4 regions of the Oceanobacillus sp. FSL K6-0118 genome follow, and region 3 is predicted to be linked to each of the others. Evidence: riboswitches for the same ligand, from Rfam matches in the RefSeq annotation. Region 3 holds a riboswitch; each other region holds the start of a gene.
The links. A riboswitch is a leader RNA that binds a small molecule or an ion and turns the genes downstream of it on or off. The one in region 3 is predicted to bind S-adenosylmethionine.
Positions count from the first base shown of each region.

Region 1 (8,172 bases), 460 kb from region 3:
GATGGGATAGATGAAGGAATGATGAAATTTGTATTACAGGATCGTAAGCGAATTTCAGAAGATGGAATGCTCATGATCATTCTTCCGATGAGTAAAGCAGAAGGGGAAATGCTTGCAGAACCTGAAATAGTTTCTCGAGGATTCCTAGATGATCATTTCTCAGAAATAAGAAAAGGAATCAACCAGATTATTAGAGATACTATTGAAGAGCTTCATGAGGCCAATCGATATTCATGGAATGCGAAAAAGAAACAGATTAAGAAATTAGTTTGGAAGTATGTAAAAGAGAAAACGAAAAAAGAACCAATGATTATTCCTATTTTGATTGAAATTTAATAAAATGTATGATGTCTTTTCTATATGTCAATCAGTTAAGGGACCATCTTTCTAATCAATGCTTCGGGTAACACCGAAGTATTGATTTATTTTTTATCCCTCCTAAATAGGCAGTAAGACCCCCACTGATGGAAGTCTCCTTTATGTAAGCAAATCATTTTGTGATTAATCAGCAAACAGTGTTGAGCGCTTTCACTTTAGTTCTTAACATGCACAATGGTATAATGTTGTTGTGATATTGACGTAAGTTTAATTATCATCAAGAGCATTGGCTAATAAAGGGAGAAGACAATTTTGAGATACATAGTTTCTAAGGCTTTGAATAATAATGTCATTATTGCTTTAAATGAAAATAAAGAAGAAGTCGTTTTAATTGGAAAAGGTATTGGATTTAATAAAAAGAAAGAGGATGTCATAAAAGAAGAAACGGTAGAAAAACTATTTGTGTTACGAAATAAAGTAGAGCAGGAGAACTATTTAAAGTTACTTCCTAATATGGATGAATCCATTCTTGAGGCTATTATCACTGCAACAGAAATGATTAAACGTAAATCTAACGTACTACTAAAAGAAAAGGTGCATGTTGCTTTGACCGATCATATTCTGTTTGCGCTTACCCGTCTTCATCGAGGAATGGAAATAAAAAATCCATTTCTAGCAGAAACGAAAGCCTTGTATCCTTTTGAATATGAAATAGCTGCAGAGGTGGTCGATTATATGAACCATACACTCGACATTCATCTGCCTGAGGGAGAAATCGGATTTATTGCTTTACATGTCCATAGTGCAATAACCGATAAATCATTATCAGAGCTTAGTACGTATTCTAATTTAATTTCGCAAATAGTGGAAACCATTGAGGAACAACTGGATATTAATATAGACCGCGAAAGTATTGATTTTTTCCGTCTAATTAGACATGTTCGCTATACGATTGAACGTGTGTTAAAAGGAGAAAAAATGGAAGAACCAACAAAATTAGCTAACCTATTGAAAAGCGAATATCCAGTGTGCTATAATCTTGCATGGAAGCTTATTAAAATCATACAGCAAACCTTAAAAAAACCTGTTTATGATGCGGAAGCGGTTTATTTAACCATGCATCTGCAGCGTTTACTTGTAAAAAAGAATTCATAATTTCATTACGTGTAACTGATTCGATCAGGCATGAGTAGAGATTAATGAGGAAAGAGAGATTGGGTAAAACTAACCCTATCGCTTATTTTCCCATACTCTATTCATGCCTTTTTTATTTGCAAAATAGTTTGGGTTGCTGTAGAGAAATAAGTTCAAACAAAAAGAGGAGGGTGTTTTATGTTTAAACAAGCTTTTGGTGTTTTACAGAAGATTGGAAAAGCACTAATGCTTCCAGTTGCTTTACTTCCAGCTGCGGGACTATTACTTGGTTTTGGTAATGCGGCGCAACAGGAAACCATGCTTGAATACTTGCCATTCTTACATGCAGATTGGATTCAACTTGTTGCAACTGTGATGGAAGATGCAGGTAATATTATTTTTAGTAACTTAGCTTTAATTTTTGCTGTCGGAGTAGCGATCGGCCTTGCTAGTGATGGGGCTGCTGCTCTTGCTGCTTTGGTTGGTTACTTAGTACTAAACCAGGTGATGGGATCCTGGCTTGGTGTGACACCAGAGATGATTGATGCCGATCCCAGCTTTGCAAGTGTATTAGGAATCCCGACATTGCAAACTGGTGTATTTGGCGGTATTATCGTTGGTTTGATCGCAGCATTTTCTTATAATCGATACCATAATATTGAGATGCCATCTTTCTTAGGATTCTTTGCCGGAAAGCGGTTTGTACCCATTGCAACGGCTGTCTTTTCATTTATTGCTGGTTTAATTCTATTATTCGTATGGCCACCTGTGCAAAATGCAATGAATAGCGCGTCCTATTGGTTAATCGAAGAAGGAACCTATTTTGGTGTATTTTTATTTGGTTTTATTAAACGACTACTTATTCCATTTGGTTTACATCATATTTTTCACGCGCCATTTTGGTATGAATTTGGTTCGTATGTAACTGCTGCAGGTGATACAGTTCGTGGAGATATGACGATATTTTTCGCGCAATTACGTGATAACGTTGACATTACAGCGGGTAATTTCATGGCTGGGGAATATCCCATTATGATGTTTGGTCTTCCTGCTGCCGCACTTGCGATGTACCATACGGCAAGACCTGAGCGGAAAAAGTTAGTTGCAGGATTACTTGCATCAGGTGCACTAACATCATTCCTAACTGGTATTACGGAACCACTTGAGTTTTCGTTTATGTTTGTATCACCATTATTATTCCTACTCCATGCTTTCTTAGATGGACTATCATTTATGATTATGACGTTCTTAAGCGTAAACATTGGATATACCTTCTCTGGAGGATTTATCGACTTTGCTTTATTCGGAATCTTACCAGGCAAAGAGCCTTGGTGGCTTGCTATTTTAGTTGGTATCGGATTTGCGGTCATTTATTACATCTTGTTTAGATTTTTCATCAAGAAATTTAATCTAATGACTCCTGGTCGTGAAGCAGTTGAAGATGAAAAAGCAGAATCAAAAGGTAATGCTGGAGATTTGGCTTTTGATGTTTTAGAGGCGATGGGTGGACAAGAAAATATTACTCACTTGGATGCATGTATCACAAGACTCCGTGTTTCTGTCCATGATATTCAATCGGTTGATAAAGATGGATTAAAAGATTTAGGGGCTGCTGGTGTCCTTGAAGTTGGCAATAATATTCAGGCTATCTTTGGTCCACGTTCAGAAATTATTAAAGGACAAATGCAAGATATTATGTCTGGGAAAAAACCTCGTCCGGCAAAAGAGGTAAATCAAGAGTCAGAATTAAAACAACAAATCGAGGAAGTGAATCCAGAAGCACTACAAAATGAAATAATCGATGAAGATATTATTGCTCCGATTAAAGGAGAGATTGTTCCGATCACAGAGGTTCCAGACCAAGTATTTGCTGGAAAAATGATGGGTGATGGATTTGCAATGAAGCCAGAGGAAGGATTGATTGTATCACCTGTTAATGGAACCATTCTTAATGCATTCCCTACCAAACATGCACTTGGGATTAAATCCGAGGGTGGGCGAGAAATTCTCATTCATGTCGGGCTTGATACCGTGAATCTTCATGGGGAAGGCTTTGAAATGTTAATAAAAGAGGGAGATGTGGTAAAAGCTGGACAACCTCTATTAAAAGCGGATCTACAATATATTGGTGATCATGCGAAATCAACAATTACACCAATCGTATTTACAAACCTTAAAGCCGGGGAAAAAGTGGTTATTGAGAAACAAAGAAATGTCGAACGAGAAGAAGAAAACATTATAAAAATTGAAGAATAAATTGGGATGAACAGGATCCCATTCCTATTAACAAAGACGGTTTCTATAGAGTGTATTCTGTAGAAACCGTCTTGTCTTATATTGGAAGAAAAAGGGATTTAAAAAATATATTCATTTAACAATTACCACTTTGTTACAGGCTCCAATTAACCTGAAGCCATAAAATAAGAAAATTAGTTTAAAAGGTGATTGACATTTCAAAAAATACTATGTAAACTAATAAATACAATTAAACCGCTAGGAATAGTAACTTATCTAGAGAGGTGGAGGGACTGGCCCAACGAAGCCTCGGCAACAGACTTAATAAGAACTGTGCCAATTCCAGCAAGTATTTAACTTGATAGATAAGAAGAGCAAAGTGAACCTTGTTGTTTCACCCTTTTTCTTCTTTAGAATTGGGTTTTTTCATGCTGATTGGGCTACCAAAGGCATGCAATGTTTAAGCTCTTCATTTAGGAAATCAAGTAATAGAAGAAAACAGAAGTTTAATGATTATGCTATTTATCCCACCTAAACGAGCAGCAAGACTCCCACCTTAAACTTCCAGGGAACAAAGAAGGTAGGTGGGAGATCATGCACGTAAAGGTCGGATAAGTGCAACTAACTATCAGTGGAGGATGAAGGAAAACCCCACTAATGGAAGTCTTTTTTATTTCTCATGACATTTCTTGAAAAAGGGGGAAAACAGTTTGGATAAGATTGATGATGTACAACTCAATCATATTTTAACTGCATTAAAAGAATTAGAATATGGATCAGTAGTTATTACAGTCCATGATGGAAAGATTACTCAAATAGACACAACCGAGAAAAAACGCTTTTCCTTAACGAAAAATCGTTCTTAAGGTACTTGATGTTGTGAAGGGGCTATGGGGCAGCTGGGAAGAGTATATATAGGCACTTAGTAAACATTGAATTTATCTATGTTTACTAAGTGTTTTTTCGTTGTAGTGTAAATCCCTCTTTTTTTACTATTTCTAAAAATTATTTTAGGAGATATGAGACACCGTGGCTCCGCGCTACCTTAGAATACCATGTAGATATTTGTAAAATTTTTAGTAAAGTTCAAAAAGTATATTGCCAAATTTTGGTTAGATACTATAATATTGTTATCAGTATTACGATTTTTTTACAAAAATATTACAAGATAGGGAGAAAGATATGTCGAAGAAAAAAATTTGGATTTGGGTGAGTATTGGTGTTGTAATACTTCTGCTTTCAGGGGGAACTGGTTTATTCTTGTTACAGCGTTCAGCAATTGCTGCTTTTGGTAATGAGGAGTTCGAACCGTATGGGGAAAAAGTAGAACTTCTAATGGAGATGAACGAAGATATGTCTTTATATACTGCTTTTTCCGGTAAGGTAGAGGCAGAAAAGATGGAAAAGGTATTCCCTGATCCGGAGAAAGGTACGGTTAAGGAAATTTTTGTTTCAGAGGGAGAAGAAGTAAAAGAGGGCACTAAACTATTTGAATATGAATTGACAGATGATTTAACGGTGGAAAAGGATCAAAAACAAGTAGAGTTAGAAATGGCATATGTGGAAATTAACCACTTGAAAAAACAAAAAGAACAGTTGGAAAAGAGTATCAAAGGAGCTTCTAGTAATGTAAAAACCTCGGAAGAAATTGGGGAAGAAGGGGTAGACGATAAAGCGTCATTGGAATCCGAACTAGAGCAAGTAAATTTTGATTTAAGAGTGAATAACCTACAAGCAGGGCAAATCCAAAACGAGCTTGATGCATTGAAGAAGAAAGTAGATTCCCCAATTGTTGTTAGTAAAGGTTCAGGGGTTGTCCAATCCATTAATCAGGATTTAATAGAAGGGGCTCCGTATGGACAAGAAGGTGGAAGCCCTGGTCCGCTAATCACGATAGTTAAGACGGGAGCTTACTTAATAAAAAGTGAAGTAAATGAACTATTACTCGACACAATTGCTGTTGACGATGAAGTTCGTATTACAACGAAAAATGGAACTGATGGTGAATGGATTGGTAGAATTGTAGAGATAGGGAAGCTTCCTGTAGGTAATGACGAAGAAAATGTGGACGAATATTATGAGGAAGGTAATCCCCAAACCTCTAAATATCCATTTACTGTATTATTAGAAGAACATGAAGGTCTTGAAATTGGTTTTCACGTTAATCTAGAACCGGTAGGAGCTGAAGGTGAATCAGCAGGTGATACCATTGTTATTCCGATTGATTATATTGTGCAGGACGAAGAAGAACCGTATGTATGGGCTGTCGATACGGAGACGAACGAAACGTATAAGCAAGTTGTAGAAATGAATGTAATGGATGATGGTTTTTTTGTTGAAGTTCCATCAGGATTAACACTAGAAGATTATATTGTATATCCGGATCCTTCCGTAAAAGAAGGAAAGAAGGTTGAGATCATTGACAATGATACGTTTGAAGAATTTGAGTAAATCTTACAATTTGGGTAAGGAAGAGATTCCGATTCTAAAGCGAATTAGTTTAGACGTTGAGGAAGGAGAGTTCCTTGCAATAATGGGACCATCTGGTTCAGGGAAATCAACGTTAATGAATATTTTAGGTTGTCTTGACCTTCCAAGTTCAGGAGATTATGAGTTAGAATCGATGAATATGTTAACTGGACATGCAAATAAGTTAGCAGAAATTCGTAATCAATTTATCGGTTTTGTTTTTCAATCATTCCATTTATTGCCACGCTTAACTGCTTTGCAAAATGTGGAACTACCATTAATTTATAGTGGGTTGAAGAAAAAGGAGCGAAAAGAAAGAGCAATGGATGCTCTAAAAAAGGTAGGATTGGAAGATAGAGCCTCATTCAGACCTCCGCAATTATCAGGTGGACAGAGACAGCGTGCTGCCATTGCACGGGCGATTGTGAATAAACCCAAATTTATATTAGCCGACGAACCAACAGGAGCGCTCGATACAAAAACCGGAGAGCAAATACTTTCCCTTTTTAAAAAATTAAATGGGGAAGGGGTAACCATCATTATGATCACACATGATGAGGAAGTGGCTAAAAAGGCGGATCGAATTATTTATATTCGCGATGGTGAGTTATTTAAAGAGAGGAGCGAAGACGTTCATGCTTGAAAACATTCGTATCTCCTTTCAATCGATATGGGGTCATAAACTCCGTTCGTCTTTAACCATGCTTGGTGTTATTATAGGAATTGCTGCAGTTATAGCGATTTTTGCTATTATTCAAGGAAGAAGTGAGGACTTAAAAAGTAACCTAATTGGAATGGGAAATAATACAATAAATGTTGTCTTTGAAGAAGAAGATATGTATGGTGAAGAAGGTATGTGGGGAGGAGAAATGTCTAATCGGAGTGCCCCTCCTATTAAACAAGAAGCAATTGAAGAAATTCTTACATATCCGAACGTTAACGGCATGTCTATCTATTATGAGGGATGGCAGGAGGCTTATCATTTAATAAATGTTACCCACCCAAGACTATTAGGTATTGATGAAAGGTATCTTGATCTTTTCCCAACTACTATGGTTGAGGGAAGGGAATTTACTGAATCAGATTTTGCTTCATACAATCAAGTTGCTCTAATCAATGAGGTGGCAATGAGTGAATTATTCCCTGAAGGTGATGCTCTTCATCAAACCATCGACATTGGTGGCATACCATTTAAAGTAGTGGGAATATTTTCCGATGCAATAGAGGATAGCGATTGGTACTATCCCGAGTCAACCATTTATTTGCCAACTACAATCTGGCCATTGTTAAATGGGTTTGATGCGCCGATGCAGGTTGCCGTACAGGCAAGTTCTTCAGAAACGATTCAAGAAGTCGGAACAATGGCAGCCGATCGCTTAAATATGGATTTACCTCCATATGAAACGGCGATTTATCAAGTTGCTGACTTTGAAAGAATGATGGAGGAAATATCACAATATGATCAAGCTTTTGCCTTTATCCTTGGTGGGATAGCAAGTATTTCATTACTGGTAGGTGGAATTGGTGTCATGAATATTATGCTTGTTTCCGTTACAGAACGAACAAGGGAAATCGGGATCAAGAAGGCATTGGGCGCAAAACGGTATGTTATTTTAGCTCAATTTCTAACGGAATCCGTTGTTTTAACAAGTATTGGTGGTATCATTGGTATTCTTTCTGGATTAGGAATTGCTAAAGCCATATCGATATTTGCGAATATGCCATACTTTGTTTCGGTACCAGCAATTATTGGTTCCTTTATTTTCTCCATGTTAATTGGTATTATTTTTGGAATTCTACCATCTATTAAAGCTTCGAAGTTACAGCCGGTTGAAGCATTGCGTTATGAATAGGATTAGCGAAGTTAGGTGAAAAAGGTTGATTTACACTACAACTTTCTGACAAAAAGATAACAGCCATAGAACCAGAAATTATGAGGGTTCAAGGCTGTTTTTTATTCATTTTAACTGCAAAACACAGGTGATGGTGATTTTTAGGGGAATTTTACGTTTTCTT
Region 1 is NZ_JBBOVR010000001.1:2,054,272-2,062,443, forward strand. Features, by position in the region: gene MHI02_RS10540 (ribonuclease J) at 1-336, shown strand, start outside; gene glcT (glucose PTS transporter transcription antiterminator GlcT) at 628-1,473, shown strand; gene ptsG (glucose-specific PTS transporter subunit IIBC) at 1,651-3,708, shown strand; SAM riboswitch class I at 3,957-4,059, shown strand; gene MHI02_RS10555 (YezD family protein) at 4,407-4,553, shown strand; gene MHI02_RS10560 (efflux RND transporter periplasmic adaptor subunit) at 4,870-6,138, shown strand; gene MHI02_RS10565 (ABC transporter ATP-binding protein) at 6,113-6,799, shown strand; gene MHI02_RS10570 (ABC transporter permease) at 6,792-8,009, shown strand.
Region 1: it holds a riboswitch for S-adenosylmethionine, as region 3 does, so the genes downstream of both, MHI02_RS10555 (YezD family protein) here and MHI02_RS08255 (methionine biosynthesis PLP-dependent protein) in region 3, are expected to answer to the same signal.

Region 2 (8,172 bases), on a different contig from region 3:
AAGCTCTTCTAGTACCTAATCTAGGTTCTCCTTCTTCATCATTTTTATATGATAATGGTAAGAGGACTCAGGGATATCGACTACTCATAAGACATCTTTTAAATTGAATTCTTCTTTGTGTTCGAATGATAACACTGCCTGTGCTTTTCAAGATAGCTTTCGGATCCATCTGAAAAACTCGCAACTTTTTTAATTATTCTAACTCCAAAAGAAGAAGTTCGTTTTCTCTTTCTAATTTTTGTTCATCTAATGGCCCTTCCGAATCAGTTGGCTCCTTCCCTTGATCAGTGGGGATGATTCATCGTCCCATTTCCCTTAAAACTAGTAGCGTACCACCAGCAAAAACGCTAAGGTAATTCAAATATAAAAAGCCTAATTTCTTGCCGTTATTAGTAAGAAATTAGGTCTTAGTTACTTTAGTTGAACGCCTGTTTTTTAGAATTACATCAATCACAAGAGACTGAGTGTAGATAACACACTTAGTCTAAGTAACTACAACCCCCATACAGGACAACTAGCGCAAGGACAATGGACCTGCCCCCCACACTCAAAACCGAAACGTCTGCACAAGATCTTGCAAATCAGTTGCCATTTGTCTCAGCATTTGGGAGGAGGCGGAGATTTCCTCCATGGAAGCTGTTTGCTCTTCAGAGGCAGCTGCAACATTTTGGCTATTTGCAGAGGCTTGATCAGAAACCGTTGAAATCGTCTCTACTAATTCCACAATAGACTGTGAGCCTTCATTGACCTCCTCGATAATGTTAGATACATGGACAGATTGTTCCGCCACGTCCTCTACCATACTCGTAATCTCCTTAAAGGTATCACCTGTTTGATTTACCAGTTTAATTCCTTGATCCGTAGACTCTTTTCCTTCCTGCATTGAGTCTACTACTTTCCTAGTTTCATTTTGAATTTCCTCAATAATTTCACGTATATGGGCTGTTGCTTCGCCAGATTGATTAGCTAGTTTTCGTACCTCTTCCGCTACAACTGCAAATCCTTTTCCATGTTCCCCGGCTCGAGCCGATTCAATCGCAGCATTTAGGGCTAATAAATTCGTTTGTTCCGAAATTTTGGCAATAATAGTCGTTATTTCTCCGACTTCATTAGATTTTTCACTTAATACTTGTTCATTAAATTAAAGGAACTAGAAAGGTCACCGATTTCATCATTATTTTTTATCTCTATTTTTTCACCCCTAAGATTTCCATTTGCAATTTCACGGGCCATATTCGAGACTTGCACAATTGGCTTCACAATCAATCGCGATACCGACATCCCTATCACTACTAACAACCCCAATGAAACAACGGCCGAAATGATTAATAGAATAAAAGTTTGCTGAACCTTTTCCTTATTATCATGAATGGCTACTTCAATTTCTTTATTAGTAGATTCGGCTAATATTTTCGACTCATCTACCATTTTAGTAGCCATTGTACTCGGAATGTCCGCTAATGAGGAAATTAATTTTACTTGGGAATTACTATCTTGATACGGAATTGCTACAGTCGCAGCATCTAGAAACAACTTATTCATGATTTCTATTTTGCGTAGACTATCCTTTTCATCTTGAGTATTCACAAGTTCCCTTGAAGTATTAATCATCTCCTGTACATTCTGATTGGCTTCTTCCATTTCAGCTACTAAATCAGCATTCCCAGATAAAAAGAACGCACGCAAAAGGTCAATTTGACTCTTTGCTTGAATTTGGATTTCATCAATATGTTCCAAAATGGTTACATGCCGATTCATGATTTCTAAATTAGACTTCTCTACCGCTTTCAATTGAGTAAAGTAAATAGCCGAGGCACTAAAAAACACGATCCCTATTACTAAAAAACTCAAGACTATTTTTTTATTGATGGAAAAAAACTTATTCTTTTCTTTTTCACTTTTTCTCATATGCCTACCCCCGCTGAGCCTTTATTTATACTTGGCTACATTATCTTTCACGATTAGTTCTGCTGGAATATAAATCGGTTCTTTCGCTACTGTTTCTCCTTTAGCCATACGAAAAGCAGTACTCATCCCCGTTTGTCCCTGCTCTTTTGCATCTTGCAAAACAGATACTGCTAATTTTTTTGACTCGATATATTGGAGGCCATCTGGAGTCCCGTCAATTCCCGCAAAAATGATTTCATCACGAATCCCGGCTTCCTCAGCAGCTTCTATAGCCCCAATCGCCATTTCATCATTATTAGCAACAACGGCATCTATTTTAATATCAGATTCAATCCATGTTTTCATAAGACTTTTTGCTTCATCTTGATTCCAGTTTGCAGTACCTTCTGACACAACCTTCATCCCTTTATGTTTTTCGATGACCTGTTTATTTCCCTTAGTCCGGTTTACTTGAGATTCTTGGCCCATTGGACCATTAATAATAGCAATATTCCCTTTTCCTTTTAAAATCTGTGCAACCCTTTCCATTTGCATGAATCCGAAAGATACATCATCCGAACCGATGAATACACTTTCCGTTTCCAAACTAGAACGATTCATGAGTACAATCGGAATATCTGCCCTTTCCGCTTTTTCTAAAATTAATTCCGCCGCAATAACATCTACAGGAATAAGCATAATCGCATCTACTCCTTGCTCAATGAACTTTTCAGCCTGCTCAATTTGCTTATTGGAATCATTCTCGGCATCTATGTATTCCGCTTTCATTTCATTGGAATGTTCATCTACATATTCTTTGACCCCATCTAACAATAAATTAAGGAACGTGTCCTCATAATTAGCATGAGCAACCCCTATCACGATCTTGTCATTTTGATTTTCTTCTTTTTCTGTCGATACATCTTCGGCCGCACTACAACCTGATATCAAAACTGTTAAAAGAAAAATAATAGAAAAGCTCATTTTCTTCCACCCCATCACTCTCACTCCTATGTATGTATAATTTAGATATTTTGTACTAGTTCAATAGTAATATTAATGTAATTTTCAACAAATTACAAGATCCTGGGAGGAACAGAACCTTATAGCTATGTGACCGCAAAAAAGCCAGAGGGACAATAAACCTGTCTCTCTGGCACTTTTTATCCTACATGCTCCGAGGTAGTATTCGGTGATTGTGTGTCCGCAATCACTTTATTTTCCCCAGATTGGATTCCAGTAATTAAAATAATGATTGAAGCAACAATGAGCATGATTAGTGGAACTTGCCAACTGTTCGTTATATCGTGGAGCATACCGAACAATGTAGGTCCGATTGCTGCTAAAAGGTAGCCGAACGATTGGGCCATACCGGACATTTCCGCTGCCTGTTTCCCATCACTCGTACGAAGACTGAAAAACATCATGGACAAGCTAAAGGCACTTCCGCCTGCAATACCGATTAGAATAACCGAAATAACCAAGAAGAAATTACTACTTGTCAGTAATAATCCAGCGATTCCAGCGGCAAATAAAATAGCTGTGATGACCGATAAAACCTTTTGATTAGTCATTTTTTCTGCAATAACAGGGATGATAAAGGTTATTGGAATGATGGCAAACTGCATCAAAAACAACATCCAGCCAGCAGCACTAGCGCTATACCCATTAGCCTGCAATATTTCAGGCAACCAAGTAATCAGTGTATAGAAAATCAATGATTGTAATCCCATAAACAGGGTAATGTTCCATGCTAAAGGTGATTTCCAGATTGAATTACCTTTTTTCGATGGGCTTTCAGCTGCTTGCAGTGATTCACGCTGTTTTTGTTTTCCTAGTTGTGGAATCCACACGAGCAATGCAATGAAAGAAATAATTCCCCAAAAGATGAGCGATCCTTTCCATCCGATATTTCCAACTGATGAAATAGGTACGCTTAAACCGGAAGCCAAAGCACCAAAAAGGTTCATAAAAACGGCGTATACCCCCGTCATTATCCCGATTTTTAAAGGAAAATTCATTTTGATAAATCCGGGTAATAACACATTGCCAAAAGCGATTGCTATTCCAATAATCATCGTTCCGACAAACAGGGCGACGGAACCAAATAAAGACCGTACGATTATCCCACAAATTAAAAGAATTAAAGAAATAAAAATAGTCCATTCCATTCCGATCCGATTTGCTATTTTCGGAGCAAATGGGGAAAGAAGGGCAAATGCCAGTAAGGGTAAAGTTGTAATCGTTCCGGCTAACCCATTACTGATGCCTAAATCATCGCGAATATAGGATATTAATGATCCCACAGATGTTAAAGGAGCCCGTAAATTCGCACCAATTAAAATAATACCGATGAATAATAGCCAAGTTTTATTTCGTTCTTGTGTATTTTCTAAGGATGTTGAAATGTTTTTATTCAAAGCCTTACCTCCATTACTTTTATTAAATAAAGAAGACTTCCATCAATGGGGGGTCCTTCATTCCCGACTGTTGGCATCACGGACATTTCTTTTACAGTTGCTTGCTCTTTTGGCCGTGATAGCAGTTAGTCGCACTTATGGATCTTTACGGGCAGTTGATCTCCCACTTACTTCCTTTGTTCCCCAGAAGATTGAGGTGGGAGTCTTACTGCCCATTTAGGTGAGATAAATGCCCTACAATCGTTCTTTAAACGCATGAATATATTCATTCACATATTTTCTAGCCCCTTCGACATCCTGTTCCCGAATTGCTCGGACTAGTTCGTGGTGAATTTCCTTGTCATAATCGAATGGTATGTCCATGATCATGATGTCATGAATGGAGGAATATAAAGGGTCTGTCATATACTCATATAAATCCTGCAATAATTGATTATTGCTCGCTTTTACAATAGCTTTATGAAATGTAATATCCGCTATAACGAATTCTTCTATGTCGTCTTTTTTGGCTGCCGCCTGACATTGCGCCATACATACTTCAATTTCCGCTAAAGCTTCCTCCGTTCTATGTTTGGCGGCCATCTCAGCTGCCTCCCGCTCTAGTGCTAGTCGTACTTCTAGCGTATCGATTAAATTGGATTTTTCGATATGGCGATTGAAGGCAGCTTCCAAAGCGCTTGACGAACGAACAATCGTCCCGCTTCCTTGTTTTGTTTCCAATAAGCCCGCATGCACCAAAGCGTGAATAGCCTCTCTTAACGTATTACGACTAACACCAAATTCCTCCATAAGTTCCATTTCTGGTGGCAACTTTTCACCAATGGGCCACTTCTCGCTTTCAATTAGATACTCTATTTGGGAAACCACTTGATCCACTAAGGATACCCTGTTTGTCTTTTTTAGCATTTTTCCACACTCCAAATTTGTAGGATGATTGGGATATTGGATATTTTATCATAGCCAACATGTATTGTAAATGGAACCGAGAAAAATCCCACTGAATCTAATTTAACCCTTGACATCCATTTTCAAATCGTATATAGTTGATTCAATCAATTTAATATTCTTAATATTTCTTATCCAGAGAGGTGGAGGGACTGGCCCTTGGAAGCCTCGGCAGCGGACTTGTAAAAGTACTGTGCCAATTCCAGAAGCAATAAGCTTAGAGATAAGAAGAGTAACTTCGATTATCTGTGTAGTAAATCTCTTCTTATCTTTAAGAAGAGATTTTTTTGTTTTTAAAAGTTATTTAATGGAGGTGGTTTCATGTCTTTAACAAAAACAGAAAATGAACTTTTAAATGCGATTGAATTACTTAAAAGGAAACAATGGGTGGATTTGACGCATACATTCGGTCCAGATTCTCCACATTTTGCAGCATTTGAAGATGCAGAAATTACAACACTTTTTACACATGATGATGGATTTTTTGCGCAACGATTTAAATTTCCTGGACAATATGGAACACATATTGATGCACCAATTCATTTCGTTCCAGGGGACAGGCGTTACTTGGAAGACCTTGAATTAAAAGAACTTGTCCTCCCACTCGTTGTCATTGATAAATCAAAAGAGGCCGAGGAAAATAATGATTTTGTTCTTTCAGTCGATGATATTTTAGAGTTTGAAAAAGAGCATGGAAAAATAGAAGCAGGTACCTTTGTTGCACTTAGAACAGATTGGAGTAAAGGTTGGCCGAACAAAGAAGCTTTTGAAAACAAAGATGCAGATGGCAATAGTCATACACCAGGATGGGGAATTGCTGCACTCCAATTTTTGTTTGAAGAAAGGAGTATTAATGCCGTTGGACATGAAACATTTGATACAGACGCAGCAATTGATGTTCGAAAAAACGGGTCACTAATTGGGGAATATTATGTCCTTGAACAAGATACGTATCAAATTGAGTTATTAACGAATTTAGATAAAGTACCTGCAAAAGGTGCTGTTATCTTCAGTATTAGTCCAAAACCCGAGAAAGCAACTGGGTTCCCCGTTCGTTCTTTTGCTATTTTACCTGAAAAAATAATGAAAATATAGGAGAGATAAAAATGACAAAAACTCTAGTAAAAGCACCATTTAGAGCAGATCATGTAGGAAGTTTATTACGTCCAGAAAGAATCCATCAAGCAAGAAAGGATTTCCAAGCTGGCAATATTACAGCTAGCGAGTTATACAAAATAGAAACAGAAGAAATTAAACAATCTGTTGATAAGCAAATTGAGGTTGGCCTACAGGCAGTTACTGACGGAGAAATTCGACGTAGATTTTGGCATACAGATTTTATGGAGCATTTAAATGGGGTGGAAGGCTATGTTCCTGAAAGCGGGTTTGCCTTTAAAGGAGAAGAAACAGAAAGATATGATGTCCGAGTCGTAGGTAAGGTTTCCTTTAACCCGGAACACCCACATTTGAAAGACTTTTCTCTTTTTAAAGAAATTGTTGGGGATCGTGCAATTGCCAAACAAACCATTCCAAGTCCAAACCAATTTTTCAACGCTGGTATCCGTAACCTAGAAATCTATCCAGATATTGAAGAATATGCGAATGATATTATTCAAACATACCGTGATGCGATCAGAGCCTTTTATAATGCGGGTTGTCGTTATCTTCAATTAGATGATGTATATATTGCTGGATTAAATGCACCAGAAATTCCATTTAATGATAGCGGATATTCTAGAGAAAAATTAATTGACCTAGCATTACGTGTCGCTAATGGGGTATTGGAAGATAAACCAGAGGATTTAACGGTAACCACTCATCTTTGCCGTGGAAATTATCGTTCAAAATGGGCATTTGAAGGTAGTTATGCGAAAATCGCTCCAACCTTATTTGCCAATGAAAAGGTAGATGGATTTTTCCTAGAATATGACGATGACCGTTCAGGGGACTTCCAACCACTAGCATACATTCCAAATGATGGTCCAAGAGTGGTTTTAGGAGTATTCACATCGAAGCATGGCGAACTGGAAGATAAGGAAAATATTATTGCACGAGTGAAAGAGGCCTCTCAATATGTTCCATTAGAAAATCTATGCATTAGCCCACAATGCGGATTCGCTTCTACCCATCACGGAAATATTTTAACCGAAGAAGAACAATGGGCGAAGCTGAAATATATTGTGGATATTTCTAAAGAAATTTGGGGGTAAGTGATCCTCATGCAGGAAACGTTAGGATAAAATAAAATACCTCCTTTTCTATACAATAGGGGTAGTCAGCTATTTCGTCGACTACCCCTATTAAATTCTGTTATCCAGCTAAGTTACTTAGTAGTGCTTGGCGCGGACTTCGGCTGCAGAAACCAATTTCAATTAAAAATTCATGCATGCAACATTTGTTGAAAATTAGACTTGCGATACATCCATCTTTTAACATATCTAAGAAGAATATCATTTGTATGATTGTTTTTTCCGATGATGGTCCGGATTTCTCTTTGATTCTCACTCGTCGGGGTTACCGGGTATTCCCCACAAATATCAAGCCCGATGACATCTTTGTTTCGGAAGAGCACTTGTAGCATTTTCAGCATTTGTTTTAGTCGCATCGTTCCGTGATCCCATCCAGTTAAAGCATCTTCTGGATGTAGTACATCTTTGTCGATACTAATGTATACAGAATCCGTCGGTATATAATTTAAAATAGATTTTATGATAATAGCAAGATTTGATTGAAGAGAGTCTTCTGTTAAAAATTTTACTTTATTATGAATAGAGTTGGGGATGTGATTGGGAGCATCTTCACTCACACCAATCATACATACTTTCTTTAACATGGGGAGAGTATTCAGGGAATCTAGGACCCAGGATCCGCAAGAAATCAAGTCATTGCTTGGGCTAGGAAGCGTGTCTGTGTGATGATC
Region 2 is NZ_JBBOVR010000003.1:21,732-29,903, forward strand. Features, by position in the region: partial or broken gene MHI02_RS18625 (IS3 family transposase) at 1-12, opposite strand, end outside; gene MHI02_RS17890 (methyl-accepting chemotaxis protein) at 548-1,096, opposite strand; gene MHI02_RS17895 (HAMP domain-containing protein) at 1,123-1,908, opposite strand; gene MHI02_RS17900 (substrate-binding domain-containing protein) at 1,930-2,886, opposite strand; gene MHI02_RS17905 (CynX/NimT family MFS transporter) at 3,051-4,307, opposite strand; gene MHI02_RS17910 (FadR/GntR family transcriptional regulator) at 4,542-5,213, opposite strand; SAM riboswitch class I at 5,381-5,482, shown strand; gene MHI02_RS17915 (cyclase family protein) at 5,574-6,347, shown strand; gene MHI02_RS17920 (5-methyltetrahydropteroyltriglutamate--homocysteine S-methyltransferase) at 6,359-7,462, shown strand; gene MHI02_RS17925 (arginase family protein) at 7,633-8,172, opposite strand, start outside.
Region 2: it holds a riboswitch for S-adenosylmethionine, as region 3 does, so the genes downstream of both, MHI02_RS17915 (cyclase family protein) here and MHI02_RS08255 (methionine biosynthesis PLP-dependent protein) in region 3, are expected to answer to the same signal.

Region 3 (8,172 bases):
GGCTTTAAGTTTCTCCATTAATTGATGACCAATCCCTTTACCCCTTGCTTTTTCTGAAACCCATAAAAAATCTATAAATATAAAAGTATCAAATTCTGCATACATGACAATGTGGTATTTTCCTTCATCTTTAATGTAATGCTCACCTTTTTCTAACAATAAGGCGTCTAATTGTACTTTTGATTTCATTTCACTGACAGGAAAATACGTATTTAATTTTTCATACCAATCCATTCGATTATACTCCTTTTTTCTTGCTAAGTAATAAATGACACAAACCATTTGATTTGCGCCTTTTGTTTACTAGTTTTGTGACTCTCTTAGCTTTTTAAAATACTCACGCACATCGTTCCATCCACTAACATGGACATGTTTTGTTTTCATATCTTCATTGTGATAGGCTTCAAATAATATTCCGGTTCCCGTGAAATTATCTAGTTGCGTAACTGTATCATCAATTAAATAATCCGCATGGACAACCTTTTTGTTTCCACAGAAAATAAAATAATTATGATCTAAAAATGGAAAATGCTCTTTTAACCATTCATATTTATCCATAAAGGAAAATGGGACCTCCATTGCAGCTGTTGCAATATATATATCATAATGCTCGGATAATTCTTTTACAACCGGAATGGCCGAATCAATCACTTCCAAATCACGGAAAAATCCAGCTGTATTAATTGCTTGACCAAGCACCGTTAACTGTTCTTCTGTTAATGATGCCCAAATACTTTTCCCCCGCAACCCTTCTTCACTTACTGGAAGACCTAGTTTCTTTGCAGTTTGAAAAACCTTTTTGGCAGTATCTGCAAGTACTTCATCCATATCTATGGCAATACTGATTCTCTCCACAAAAACACTCCTCTACCTTATCTTCTCCTTTCATTCTATCTGTTTTGCTGTAAAACTTCTATCTAAATCCCTCTAAATTCACCTTATCTTAAGAATAGGAGATAATAAGCGGTTATTCTTGTTCAATCAAATATTCTAAAACTTCTTCCATGGAAAGACGCTGGGTTTGATTAATGGTTATTTGTTCAGCCTGCAAGACATCTTCTACATTACTTACATGATTCGTAACAATTTGGGCTGGGTTAACTTCAAACCGAATGACGTTAGGATGGTTTTTCACATTATTTGTTATATGAGAAACCCATACCCTTCCCCAATGATCATGAATTTCATCTTTGTAAAAGGACTGTGTAATTCGTCCTTGATCCATCACCATGATTTGATCACAAAGCTGGTTAATTTCATCGACCGTATGAGTCGCAAGAACAATACTTCTTTCTCCTTCTTCCATAAACCGAATAAGATCTTCTTTCATTTTCTTTTGAGAAACAATATCCACTCCTGACGTTGGTTCATCAAGCAGAAGCAATTGGGGTTCATGTGCCATTGCAAAAATAAAATCAATCTTTTTCTTGGTTCCCTTAGAGCATTTACTAAATTTTTCATCTATATCAATACGATAACGTTCCACCAACCTTGTAAACTTTTCTTCATTCCAAGTCGGGAAAAAATGGGAAATAAAAAACTTTATATCTTTTATAGTTGTAGAATCAAAAGACTCTAATAATTCCCCAGCATAACCAATTTTCTTTTTATATATTACTTCTTCCTCCTCTTCCTTCCAATTCATTCCTAAAATTTTAACTACTCCACCGTCTTCTCTCATTAGTTTCATCAATAAACGTAGGAATGTACTTTTTCCCGAACCATTTGCCCCTACTAATCCAACGATCATTCCTTGCTCCAGTTCGAAATCCATTGGACCTAAATGGAATTTTTTAAAACGTTTCTCTAAGCCTGTAACTTCTAAAACTTTGGTTTGCATATTTATCCCTCATTACTTAAAGTTTTTCTTCATAACATCTGAAAAAATATGATTAATTTCCTCTTCCGAACAGCCTACTTGTATACCTTGTTCTACAGCTTTTTCAAATGCATCATGTACAACCTTTTGTTTCGTCTCTTCCATATGTTCATTTTTCACTTCACGAACGAACGTCCCTTTTCCCTGTACTGTCTTAATGAAACCAGCTACCTCTAAATTTTGGTACGCTCTTCTTGTTGTAATCACACTACAGCCTAGATCACTTGCTAAGGCTCTTATCGAAGGAAGTGGTGTCTCAGGATGCAGTTGACCACTAACGATTAGTGTTTTAATTTGGGTTTCGACTTGATGATAGATTGGCTCTCTACTTTCATCAGAGACATGGATTGGTATCTTCATGCGAAAATCCACTCCCTTCTATATATAATCACGTTTTTCTAAACGCCTTTTGAGTATTTTATTCCATTCATAACAACTTACGATTCCAATAAGGATGGAAACGATAGCTACAATGAATCCGTAACTTTTGATAAGTTGTAATATAGCTTCTATAACACTTTGATTAAAGAACGTGAAAAAGATGATTTCTATAATAATAACAAAGCCCATGTAGATGAAAGGTATAAAATGCAACATTTTACCCTTCATCCCATATTCGACATAAGGGTTAAGCCCACCAATTGTTAACATAAATCCAAACCAAACGAAAACAAAGATAACATAGTCACCAATCGTCATCCATTCTAAAATGTTATTTGAAAATATAAGAATAATGATGCTCATTGCTCCGAAAAACGCAAACGACATGATGACAAGAGTACATAGCATAAACAATGTCCGACTCAAAGCTAAAACAGAGACGGAAATAGGTAAAGAGCGAAGTACTGCCATTCGTTTTCCATAAGGATTATGCTTCGCTACTCGATAACTTAAATATGGTTTGGCCATAGATAAAGTTGCAAATGAAGGTGCTAAACCTAAAAACAAAAAGTCAAGGAAATATGAATCAAAAGAAGTAGAGTTCACTTCAAAGTGGAAACTAGTAAATCCCGAAAGAAATGTTCCCATAAAAAGACCAACAATTAAACACATGATAAACGTTGAAATAACCGCTATCCATTGTTGCTTATACTCCATCTTAACCAACCAAAATGCATCTTTAAACAATTTCATTCACCCCTTCTTAATTTCCATTAAAGTAATTAATAATGCCTTTGTCCTTTAAACCAATAAAGTCGATACCGAAATATAATAAAACAGTAAAAACGATACTCCAGGTCGTAATACTAATCGTTATCCAAATGAATGTTTTCTTTTTCGTTCCACCAAATGTCATACTAGCTAAGGCGGTTAAATGGCTTCCGGCAACTAATGGACCGAACATTGCTAAACCGGGCAACCCATATTTCTTCCACAAGTTTTGTGCTCTAGCGGATCGTTTACTTTCTTTTGGCTTCTTATCTTTTCTACGTTTACTTCTCCAAGCTTTAAACTGATTGACGAACATAATAAGAAGTAATACGGTTAACAAATTTCCAACCAACCCAATAATCATTACGGGTACGATGGACAATCCCGAAATAATGGCAATTGGAATCACTCCATATGCTTCAAAAAATGGTGCCGCTGCTAAAATAAAAACTAATACATATCCCCAAAGTGCTTTCATAAAAAATTCCTCCCAATGTATTTAAGTGTTAAGGTGTGTATATCTATATAAACACTATAACACTGTTTTATTGAAAAGCAAGCCTATTTTCTAAAAATTGCTTTATTTAGGTTATCAAGAGTTTAGGGAATTAAAAAACCCGTCTATCCAGACAGGTTTGATCACTGTTTATATTTGTTTTTCAGGTACTTCATTATAATCAATTTCAAAACCTAGATCTTCAATCATCTTATGATCAGCAGTGCTTTCTTGGCCTTCTGTTGTTAAATAATCACCAACAAAAATAGAGTTAGCTGCATATAACCCTAATGGCTGCAAGCTCCTTAAGTTTACTTCTCTACCACCAGAAATACGAATTTCCTTCATTGGATTCATATAACGAAACAATGCTAATACTTTTAAGCAATATCTTGGATCCAGTTCTTCTGTTCCTTCTAATGGAGTTCCATCAATTGCATGTAAGAAGTTAACCGGAATGGAATCCGCATCGATAATCTTTAGACTTCTTGCCATATCAATGACATCTTCTTTTGATTCCTTCATCCCTACAATAATACCAGAGCAAGGAGAAATTCCTGCACTTTTCGCAGTTTCAACTGTATCTACACGATCGTCATACGTATGAGAAGTTGTAATGTTTGGATGATGCGCTTTAGATGTATTGATATTATGATTATAACGGTCCACACCAGCTTCTTTTAATTTCTCTGCTTGTTCAGGCTTCAATATACCCATGCAAGCACAAACTTTTAAATCATATCTTTGCTTAATTTCTTTAACTGCAGAAGCTACAGTATCCACTTCACGATTACTCGGTCCCCTACCACTTGCAACGATACAATATGTTCCAGCATTTAATTTAGTTGCTTGATCTGCACCACTTAGTAATGATAATTCATTTACAAAAGTGTATTTGTCTACAGGTGCTTCCGAAACAGAAGACTGGGCACAATACCCACAGTTTTCTGGACAAAGCCCAGATTTTGCGTTAATAATCATGTTCAATTTTACTTTATTTCCATAATAATGATGTCTTATTTTATAAGCGCCTTGTAATAATAACAAAAGTTCCTCGTCTCGACTATCTAAAATGGACAATGCTTCCTCGTCTGTAATTTCCTCCCCCATAATGACACGTTCTGCCATTCCAAACCAATCATTTACCATTCCCCATACCCCTTTCTCTTATAAAATATCTCTCTACAAATAAACCATTAAGCAGTCTTTGTACTACTTAAATTTCTAGATTTATAAACTTTCCCATAAATCCGGTATGCTAATCCGCCAGCCAATATAGTTAAAATAATATCTTTTGGAAGTGGTGCTAACATCCATAACCACGCCACCGCATAGCTAAATCCTTCAGGTGCACCAAACCATAATTGATATGCAAAGTACATCCAGGTCGTTCCAAATACATAGTTAATTGCCATACCAACTATGGAAGCAAATACGAAATTTGCTTTTGTAGCTCTCTTCTCCGTTATTTTCCCTACTAAATACGCAACAATGATATAAGATACTACAAATCCAAACGTAGGGGATATAACCGAAGATGGCCCTCCCGAGAATTGTGCTAAAACAGGGGCCCCTGCTAACCCAACCAAGGCATATACCGTCATCGAAATAGCTCCTAACCTACTTCCAAGCAATAGACCTGACAAAATACAAAAGAAAGTAGTTAACGTAATAGGAACTCCTCCAATAACGATAAATGCAGTAATATTAGCGCCAATAGCCATAAGAGCAGCGAACAGACCCGCAAGCGTAATATCGACAGCTTTTAATTTCATAAAAATCTCCTCCCTAGACCTATAAAAATGGACTCTATTAAATTTATATTCTGAAAATATGATATTTTATTTTCTTCTAATTGTCAACCGTTAACTATATAGGGTTGACGAACGAGATATACTTCCTTTGCTAACATTTATAGATATTGAAATGTGATTTGGTCCATGATAGCTTTTTCACGGACATTTTTACTGCGCTGGGTGCTAACTTTGTCCGTGAGAACTCTTGTCACGGACTTTTCCTCCCTACTAAATGATGACTTTGTCCGTGTAATAGGGAAATTATGTTTATGAAGAATGATTCTATGTAAAAACCTTCTATGTAAAAAACAAAAAATTACCAAAATTCTTATTGACAATTAATACGAATACGTGTAGTCTAATATTTAACTGAATATCCAAATTTCTTATCCAGAGAGGTGGAGGGACTGGCCCTTTGAAGCCTCGGCAACAGACTTTACAGAGAACTGTGCCAATTCCAGGAGCATCATGCTTGTAGATAAGAAGAGAAAATAGCCATTGTGCATCAACCCTCTTCTTATCTATAGGAAGAGGGTTTTATTTTAGCATTTGATTCATGTGAAAAATAAGATCAGGAAATAGTAATTAGCAAACGAATATTAACGTAATATTACTATTGATTATCCTACGATGAAACAATAGGGCTTCCTTGCAGGGTCCACTCATTTATAAGGAGATGAAAAAATGTCAGACAAAAGTATAGAAACGAGATTGGTTCAATTAGGCAATAAGAGTGATCAATCAACGGGGGCTGTCAATCCACCTATTTATTTATCGACGGCATACCAACATCAAGGACTAGGCCAATCAACTGGATTCGATTACAGCCGAACAAAAAATCCTACAAGAACCATATTGGAAGAGGGCTTTGCTGATCTAGAAAATGGAGATAGCGGATTTGCATGTAGTTCTGGCATGGCAGCAATCGAGCTCGTTCTTTCTTTGTTTAAACCTGGGGATCAGTTGATTGTTCCTAAAGATATTTACGGTGGTACCTATCGCTTGCTTCAACATTACGCAGATACATACCATATTCAAACGACATACACCGATTTTGAAAACAATCAGCAAATCGAGCAATTAATCACCGAAAATACAAAAGCCATATTTCTCGAAACGCCAACGAATCCATTAATGCAAGAAATTGACCTTGCCCAGATTGCAGCTATCACCAAAAAACACAATCTTTTACTGATTGTAGACAATACGTTTATGACCCCCTACTTACAGCGACCTCTTGACTTAGGTGCAGACATTGTTGTTCACAGTGCGACAAAATATATCGGGGGACATAACGATGTATTAGCTGGTTTAGTTGTTGCAAAAGGCAATGAAATTTGTGAAAAATTATCCTTCATCCATAATGCATCTGGTGCTGTCCTTTCACCTTTTGATTGTTGGCTCTTAATAAGAGGATTAAAAACACTTTCATTACGGATGGATAAACATGTAGAAAATGCAAAAAGCATTGTTTCTTATTTAAAGAACGAAGCCTTGGTTAGTGACGTATATTATCCAGGTAAAGGCGGTATGCTTTCCTTCAAATTACAAGAAAGCCAATGGGTGGATACATTTTTACAAAATCTTCAAGTTATTACATTCGCGGAAAGTCTTGGTGGCGTCGAAAGCTTTATTACTTATCCAGCAACTCAAACTCATGCTGATATCCCACTGGAAGAACGCATAGAACGAGGAGTAGATAATCGACTATTACGTTTTTCAGTTGGAGTTGAGAAAGCAGAAGATTTAATTCAAGACTTAAAACAGGTATTTTCCATTTTAGCTAAGGTGGAAGTATAAAGAAGACTAACCATCGGTGTGGGGTTTCTTTCATCCCCCACTGATGATTTCCCACCTTTCCCAAAAGCTTAAGATCGGAGTCTTACTGCCCGTTTAGGTGGATAAATAAAACAAGGTAATTCATACCTACTGAAAGGAAGCCAACAAACGCTAATGCATGTATCGGCTCCCTTTCTATCACTTATTCTTTTTTAATCAGAGTTCAATTTCTTTTTAATTTCCTCTACATCCGTATTACTGTAAACGGATGTTTCTAGACCTCCTGTTGATGCTAGTAATGCCTTTACCTCATTATAGGATAGTCCAGATTCCGCATTCTTTCTTTTTACTTCTTCAATATCAGTTCCTGCAACCGTATATTTTTCTTTATTTTCTTCCACTTTAGTCACCTTCTTTTTTATAGTTTATGCTATTTCTTCTTTTCTAACCAAAAAACTGGCCAATCTATCTTAGCCAGTTTTAATTATGTGTTCCCATAGACTCACTCGATTCGTCTATTTTATATTTTAAAAATTCATAGTTTGAAGTCGGTTCTTTTTTCACAATAACACCATCATCATTTCTATACACCTCATATTTCCGATATTTTTCAACCATATAGCCATCCTCTTCATAAGTATCTACCAATTCAAGCTCCACACTTGACATGGCAGGAGTACTTTCTTGTTCCAAGTGAGCATAAGCTTCAATGGATTCCTCCTCAATTTCCTTTTCGATTTCTTCGCGAATGGTAGGTGTTGAATCGACGTGTAAATCAGGAACGAAACCATGGTAGTTATTTTCAGGTTTTTCTAAATAAGCAACAAATCCAAGAATTGCTATAACCCCAATAGCTAGAAGTATTTTTTTCATTTTCCCTTCCCCTTCCTAATAAGACTTCGTTGGACTTGGAGATTGCAGTTTTGAATAACCAATCAGTGTCAAAACAACCATTCCTATCAAAAATGCAATAAAATAAGGTGAAATAAAGCTACGAATAATACCTGTAAAAAAGGTACTGAAAATCATCCCTAACGAATAAACTGCTGACATAACGCCAAAAGCTCTCC
Region 3 is NZ_JBBOVR010000001.1:1,596,462-1,604,633, reverse strand. Features, by position in the region: gene MHI02_RS08295 (GNAT family N-acetyltransferase) at 1-234, opposite strand, end outside; gene MHI02_RS08290 (5' nucleotidase, NT5C type) at 304-855, opposite strand; gene MHI02_RS08285 (ABC transporter ATP-binding protein) at 968-1,840, opposite strand; gene MHI02_RS08280 (GntR family transcriptional regulator) at 1,853-2,239, opposite strand; gene MHI02_RS08275 (hypothetical protein) at 2,258-3,013, opposite strand; gene MHI02_RS08270 (small multi-drug export protein) at 3,024-3,509, opposite strand; gene bioB (biotin synthase BioB) at 3,678-4,676, opposite strand; gene MHI02_RS08260 (biotin transporter BioY) at 4,724-5,302, opposite strand; SAM riboswitch class I at 5,707-5,808, shown strand; gene MHI02_RS08255 (methionine biosynthesis PLP-dependent protein) at 6,008-7,123, shown strand; gene MHI02_RS08250 (hypothetical protein) at 7,315-7,503, opposite strand; gene MHI02_RS08245 (hypothetical protein) at 7,583-7,975, opposite strand; gene MHI02_RS08240 (MFS transporter) at 7,991-8,172, opposite strand, start outside.

Region 4 (8,172 bases), 860 kb from region 3:
TGCTGCTACCTTCCCCATACTTAATGGAGGTTTTCCAACAACCTTTCCATTCACACCATTCATGGCAAAAGTGTGTTCCTGTTTATCATAATCATAATAAACCATCCATACAGGAAGAAGGACATAAGATGCCTTTCTCTCTCGAGTGTCCACATGCTTTTCCCTATACTGTACGGAAGAGTAGCCACTTATCGTAGAACCGATATGTTTATCAATATATTCACTTACCTTTGACTTCACCCTTGGAAATAAATCTTTATTATCATAATTATACTTTTCAGCTAAATATCCTGCTAAATAGGGTGTTTTAAAGTCCTTTAAACTTCCATAATCATACGGTTCTAACTTATCCATTAAGTCGTCATTCATTTTCTCTGACGCATCAACTGGTACCTTATTAAAAGTTAAATCAATCTTGCGCCTAACATCATAGTACTTTGTTTCGGTATAAATATAGTCACCTCGTGTATAGGTTCTTACCTTCGTTGCCTTTGCTTTCACATCGGCAATACTATGTAAATCATAAAGCCAAAATGGGACATAAATTCCTGTTATTCCTTTAATTCGGTCAGCGCTCATAAAGCCTTTAGGAGTCAGTCTACCATTCTTACACCATTTCTTAAATGCATTCCTCGCTTCTTCCTTACTAATTTGGAATGGGATCACTTTATCCGGTGCAAGATTTCCAGAAACACGATCTGCTAAAACAACCCCAGCCCCACAAAAACTACATGTTGTTGCGGAAGTATCGGCATCGGTAATGACGGCCGCTCCGCAGTTATTACAGACATACTCTTTCGCTTCCTCATCAGAAAATCTTGTTGTAATAAATTCTTCGGAAAAATCCTCTATCAAATCCGTTCGTCCACAACTCCCACAAGTTAGTTTTCCAGACTCACTATCAAAAGCCATATCATCGCCACAATCGGGACATTTATAATGAATTAACACGACTCTCCCCCCCTTTAAATTACTTTACTTTCTTTTTTAACTCTTCCATTTCTTTATCTATATCCATACCTTTATCATATTGTGACACAAGCCTATCCATGTCAGCATCTAGTCCATTTCTTAACTCTTCTAGTGCTTCCGCCTCGGCTAAAGCCCTATTCGCCTTTTCCTCCAGTTGATCAAACGTAGTTAAACGAACGTTTGATGGAGATAGACCAGTCTCATTCCTTTGTTTTTTACTCTTTGCCATTGCTAGCTTCCCAACAATCGCATCACGTTGATTGGAAAGTTCCGCTACATCCTCGGAAAGTTTATCCTGCGCCAGCTTCATTTGTTCTACTTTAATGGAAGCTAGTTCATATTGCTTTTCATATTCATGGTATTTTGGCTTTAAGCTCAGCTTTTCTTCTAAAAATTGACGTGCTTTGTCTTCATCCCCGGCTTTTAATGATTTAGCTGCAAAACGTTCCATTTTGTTCATTTCCGTTTGACATTCGTGAAGATTCCTTTTTGCCCGATTCATCAAAACAACTGCAGCATCAGTCTGTCCTTTGATTTCTCTTTCATCACGTTCCATTTCTCTTATATATGCATTTATTTCCTTTTCCGGATCTTTGAGATTTTCCATTTTTACATTTATATGACTTGCTAAAATCGTACGTATTCGTTTTAAGATGCTCATGATTGTTTCCACCTTTCACTGATTTAATAGTACCTATTTATACGGGAGATTGGAAGAAAAGTTTCAAATGAGAAAACTGTGTTTCTCAGAAGACTTGGGGTGGAAATAACAAAAAACGCTTCAGAGCAAAGTACATACTTTGTTCCAAAACGCTTTTTTGAAAAAGGAATTTGTTCATTAGTTAGATAAACTTTCCCGCAAATTAGTTTGAACGTGCCGATTTGATTTTTTCTTTTGTAACATCCTTATAAATATATTATTGGACACGAGGGAAACGATGATAAAGACCGTACCAAGAATATCGAACATCGTTATTTGATTACCTTGAAATGCCGAAATGATGAGTGTTGTAACGGGAACAAAGTTAATGAACAACAACGAATTTAATGGTGATAGTATACTCACACCAATGTTCCAGCCAACTAGCGCAATGACACCAGGGTATATAATCATAAACAATAAATGTGGGCTTGCTGATATCACAGCTTCCCCCGATGGAAAGGATATATACCCAGATAACGTCGCCATTACGACAATAAGAGTCGCTGTGACCGTTCCAAGTAAACAGCTTAACGTGGAGTATCGTAAAGCAGACCAACCGCTAAATTCCTTTCCACCCATCGTGTAAACGACCCAACCAATTACTGCAATGAAAATAATTATGGATGGGACAAAATCACTTGTTACACCAAGAAAGGATCGAATATCCCCTTTCGTAATTACTAATACTGCACCAATAAATGACAGTAGCACACATAATAAAGTGAATCGATGGGGACTCTTTCTAGAGAGCATCCAAACAATCACAATGGATATCATCGGCATCAATGATTCCATAATGGATGCTACCATTATACCTGATTCACCTAATAAATCCTCCCCCCAAAAGATAAAAAGATTATAAACCGTAAACGCCATTGTGCCAAAAAACCATAATGGAAGACCTTTTCCTTCCAATCGAAAAGCCTTTTTTCCTTCTTTCCACCATAGTATTGGTACCAAAATAATCGTAACAGATACATAACGAATGATTGTAAAATAGAAAGGATCCATATATTGGAAAGCTCCATGTGCTACAGGAAACATTGCACCCCATGAAACTGCAGAAATAAAACACAAAAAAGCCCCTAACAACACACTATTTTTCAATTCCCCTTTGCTCCCTTCAACTAAATGATCTACTCTCATATTCTATGATTTTTGTTATCTTGTAAAATGAATAATAATAATGATTTCCATCATTAATCGTGATATCATACAATTAAAATACGAAAATAGGAAAGGGGCAAAATAGTGGAGTTTAAGGACTTAGAGATTTTTCAGAAAGTAGCCGAAAAAGGAACGATTACAGCGGCAGCCAAAGAGTTCAGCTATGTGCAATCGAATATTACGTCGAGGATTCATAAACTTGAAACGGAATTGAATACCCCTTTATTTAACCGACATCGGCGTGGGATGAGTCTAACACCAGAAGGAAAAAAGTTATTGAATTATTGTAACCAAATTTTATTGTTAACGAATGAAATGAAGAAAGCCGTTCAAAGTAAAAAGGAGCCGTCTGGAAAATTAGAAATCGGTACCGTCGAAACCGTCATTCATTTACCACAAATTTTATCAAACTATATAAAGAAATATAAAAATGTTGATTTATCGGTAGTTACCGGAGTTACAGAAACATTAGAAGAAAAAGTGTTAAATCATAAATTGGACGGAGCTTTCGTGACAGAATCCGAATTTCACCCCGATCTTATATCACATGAAGTATTTCAAGAGGAGCTTGTTTTAATTTCAGATAATCGTACATCTACGTTAGAAGATTTAAAAGCAGAACCGTTCTTATGCTTTAGTGAAGGCTGTGGATACCGAGCACGCTTAGAAGCCTGGTATAGAGACCAAAACATTACTCCAAAAAAGGTAATGGAATTCGGTACATTAGAAACCATCCTTCGTAGCGTTGTCGTAGGACTTGGCGTTACATTTGTTCCAAGGTCAGCAACCACCCATTATGAAAAAAATGGGCTCATCCGATGTCATACCCTCCCAGATCAATATAGTAAGATTAAAACAGTCTTTATAAGAAGGGCTGATACCTTCTTAACTTCAACAATCAAAACATTTATCGAAACGATTGAAACAAATAAACAAGCACCAATAACACCTATATAGAAGACCTCCATCAGTGGGGTTTTCCTTCAGGCCCCACAGTTAGTCGCAACTTATAAATATCCCAAACTAACCACAAATAAGTATTGGATTAGGTGCACTTTTAAAAAAAACATTGACTTATCTACTATATATACTTACAATTATACCAAGTAAACATATCAGGATTCTTATCAAGAGAGGCGGAGGGACTGACCCTATGAAGTCTCAGCAACCAGCAAATTTTTGTATGGTGCTAATTTCAGAAGAATACTTAGTATTCTAGAGATGAGTAAATATAGGTCGCCCGGAATGATGTCCATTTCTGCCCTCCTCTCATCTTCTTGAGACGAGGGCTTTTCCTATTCAGCAGTAAACCATTTCATTATGAATCTTAAACACGGGATATCAGTACTCGTGTTTAGGATATCGGTAAACACCACGGAGATATCAGTACTCGTGTGTAAGATATCAGTAAACACCATGGAGATGTCAGCACTCGTGAGCAAAATATCAGGATACTTCACGCAGTATCAGCGCCCGCGTGCAAGATTTCAGGATACAATATATCGGAGGGAATATAATTGAAACTTACAGAACTTTATTCATTTGAAAAGAGAAAGAATCTTCTGCAACAAACAGTGGAGCCTTTTAAAGAACGTGCAAGCAAACATGACAATGAAGCAAGTTTTCCATTCGAAAATATAGAGGATTTAAAGAAAATTGCTTATCACACACTTACGATTCCAAAAGAATACGAGGGACCCGGAATCACTTTAACGGAAATGTTAAAATACCAAGAAACAATCGCTAAAGCTGATGGTTCAACAGCACTGGCTATTGGCTGGCATATGGGACTTACGAAACATAATGGGGAAAATAATAGCTGGGAGAAAGAAAAATATACAGATTTTGCGGAGGATGTTATTACTAATGGCGCACTAATTAACCATGCGATTACGGAACCTGCAACTGGAAGTCCTCAACGTGGAGGCAAACCAGAAACAATTGCCGTAAAAAATGCTTCTGGATGGAAGATTAATGGCAGAAAGACATTTACAACCTTAGCACCTGCACTACATTATTTTGTAGTTGCTGCTTCCATTGAAGGTTCAGATAAAATTGGCCATTTTCTCATCAAACGTGACATTACAGGAGTAACCATCGACGAAACATGGGATTCCATCGCCATGCGTGGAACTGGTAGTCATGATCTTATTTTAGAAAATGTTCAAGTGAATGATGATGACTTAGTAGAATACCGTGAAGACTCCAATAATCAACCTGCATCGTGGATATTACATATACCGGCATGTTATTTGGGGATTGCTAAAGCAGCACAGGAAGAAGCGGTGAAATTCGCCACTACCTACTCTCCGAACAGTATTAAAGGAACTATTTCAGAATTACCGAACGTGAAGCAAAAATTAGGCGAAATAGAGCTTTATCTGTTAGAAGCAGAGAATTTTCTATACAGTATATCAAGAAAATGGGACGAAAGTGGTCAAGCAGTTCGCCAAAAGATGGCAATAGATATTAACGCAGCCAAAGTATCTGTTGTGGATAAGGCAATAAAAATAGTTGATTTAGCCATGAGGGTAGTTGGTGCACGAGGTTTATCTAAGAAAAGCCCTCTACAACGTTATTATCGCGATGTTCGAGCCGGTCTACATAATCCCCCGATGGATGATATGATCATGATGCAGCTTGCAAAGAAATCTATCACGGACTTTCAATTGTTTAAGAACAAAGTTACCACATATATATAATTTTGATGAGGTGGTATTAGGATGACGCTATACCACCTTTTAATAACGATACACATTTCCACACCTTAAAATATACCAGCCTTTAGACGTTTTACCGATTTCCATATTTATTCTTCAACCTTCCTGACATAAATCAGAAATTCCCTTTGTAACTAGGACTGGACCTATCACCTCAGTACCATCAAAATCATCTTCTAGCCATAACTTCCCTCTCTCTATCTCATTTACTAAAAAGGAACTATTGATGATATCTTCGTATTGTAAATCTGAAAAATTTGTTGATGGATTAGCTGAGCATGCTTTCCAACTTTTGATAAATCTATTACTTCTTCAAAATAATCTTGATAATCATCCTTGCTGTAATTTTTTTCATTCATCCATTTTGAAATTTTTTTCATGACACGGACCGCTTTTTTATTAGTCATTCCGGTTCCATTACTTTACGAATCAAAAAATAGTTCCGGGGCTGAGGAAAGTCCCCGTTTATAGAAGTCGATGGTTAGTGGCACTTATACAAATCTTTACAGCGTGCGATTAACCAGATCCCCATAATTGGGAATATTTTATTCTCACACTTTCCAAAAAATGGTTTTTCACTTGTGAAATAGTGAGTAAATTGGTATAATAGAGTTGTAGAAAGATAGTAATCCTTTTTAACATGCACTTAGATTATTTAGGGGGTTTTAAAATGAAAGCAGCAGTTTGGTATGGAAAAAAAGATATTCGTGTAGAAAATGTGGAACCGAAAGCACTCCAATCAGATGAAATTCAGGTTAGAGTTGCATGGGCAGGTATTTGCGGTAGCGATTTACATGAATATGAAGAAGGACCTGTATTCATCCCAACTGAAGAAAATGATCCTTTGACTGGTGAAAAAGCGCCATTAACAATGGGACATGAATTTGCTGGTGTTGTGGAAGCTGTAGGATCAGATGTTACCAATTATAAAAAAGGGGACCGTGTAGTGATCAATCCTACCTTAACCTTTGGCAACAAACCGGAAGATTTAGACCCGTATGATGGATTTAGCTTTATTGGATTGCATGGTGATGGGGGATTTGCTTCCTATGTAAATGTTCCAGAAAGTGCTGTCTATACCCTACCTAAAACCCTAACATTGCAAGATGGAGCACTTGTTGAACCGACAGCTGTTGCAGTGCAAGCGATTAAAGAAGGAGACATGCGGTTTGGTGACACGGTAGCCGTTTTTGGTGCTGGTCCAATCGGGTTGCTAACCATTATTGCCGCAAAAGCAGCTGGTGCAAGTAAGATTATTGCTTTAGACTTATCAGAAACTCGTTTGCAAAAAGCAAAAGAATTAGGGGCAACTCACATTATCAATTCTGGAGAAACAGATCCTGTACAAGCCATTAAAGCAATAGTGCCTGATGGCGTTGATGTTAGCTTTGAGGCTGCTGGGGTCGCACCAACTTTCAAACAAGCTATTGATGCAACCAAAGCACGTGGTACCATGGTCATCGTATCCATTTTTGCCCGTTCTATTGATTGGAATCCAATGCATTTAACCAATACAGGTGTGAAAGTAACATCATCTATCGCTTACACACCAACAAGTTTCCAACAAACAGTAGATTTAATGGGAACTGGACAATTGAAACCACAAGGAATTATTACAGATCAAATTCAATTAGATGACATTGTTGAAAAGGGATTTGAAGCATTAACAAATGATAAATCACAAGCTAAAATTCTAGTAGAATTAAGCGGTGAAAAATAAAGTATCCTAAAACAATTGGACTCATAACGTATAAACAACAAGATTCATCGTGTCGGCTGATACGATGAATCTTGTTGTTTTTTTAAATAAATTGTTAGAGAAAAATTTTATATTTTCCTGTGGACAGGCAACCTCGAAATGCGATTTGAGTTAGCGTTTTGATTTATACCTCTTTCCCAGTTTCCTTAAGTCGAATCTAATTCCCTGTATCTTTGTTAACCGATTATATATGCCTATTCCATTTCGGGGCACTTATCATAATCTGATATAGGAGACTAGAAAGGAGATAGTAAAATGAGTCCTAAGCTTACCAAATTTGTTGATTCACTTCCTATCCCTGAAACATTACAGCCTGTTAACAAGGATAAAAGCGGTGCTTATTATGAAGTAACCATGGAAGAGTTCAGTCAAAAACTACATCGAGACTTACCACCGACTCGTTTGTGGGGGTATAATGGCCAGTTTCCAGGACCTACATTCGAGGTTCAGCGAAATGATCCTATTCAAGTCAAATGGATCAACAATCTCCCACAAAAACATCTACTTCCCATTGATCAATCTATCTTTCATGAACTTGGAGGCAATTTACCGGAAGTCCGAACCGTAACTCATTTGCATGGTAGTGAAACCACTTCTGATAGTGATGGTTACCCGGAAGCGTGGTTCACAAATGGATTTGAAGAGGTGGGGCCTTTTTTTAAAAGGAAAGTCTATGAATACCCAAATCACCAACGGGCAGCTGCATTATGGTATCACGACCATGCGATGGGTATTACAAGACTAAATGTTTATGCAGGACTAGCGGGTATGTATATTATTCGAGACAGGAAAGAGCAATCCTTCTCATTACCCGCAGGAAAATACGAAATCCCACTCATCATTCAAGATCG
Region 4 is NZ_JBBOVR010000001.1:736,623-744,794, reverse strand. Features, by position in the region: gene MHI02_RS03935 (TFIIB-type zinc ribbon-containing protein) at 1-951, opposite strand, end outside; gene MHI02_RS03930 (PspA/IM30 family protein) at 971-1,633, opposite strand; gene MHI02_RS03925 (DMT family transporter) at 1,811-2,782, opposite strand; gene MHI02_RS03920 (LysR family transcriptional regulator) at 2,927-3,799, shown strand; SAM riboswitch class I at 3,964-4,070, shown strand; gene MHI02_RS03915 (acyl-CoA dehydrogenase family protein) at 4,360-5,544, shown strand; gene MHI02_RS03910 (hypothetical protein) at 5,772-5,942, opposite strand; gene MHI02_RS03905 (2,3-butanediol dehydrogenase) at 6,233-7,282, shown strand; gene MHI02_RS03900 (multicopper oxidase family protein) at 7,577-8,172, shown strand, end outside.
Region 4: it holds a riboswitch for S-adenosylmethionine, as region 3 does, so the genes downstream of both, MHI02_RS03915 (acyl-CoA dehydrogenase family protein) here and MHI02_RS08255 (methionine biosynthesis PLP-dependent protein) in region 3, are expected to answer to the same signal.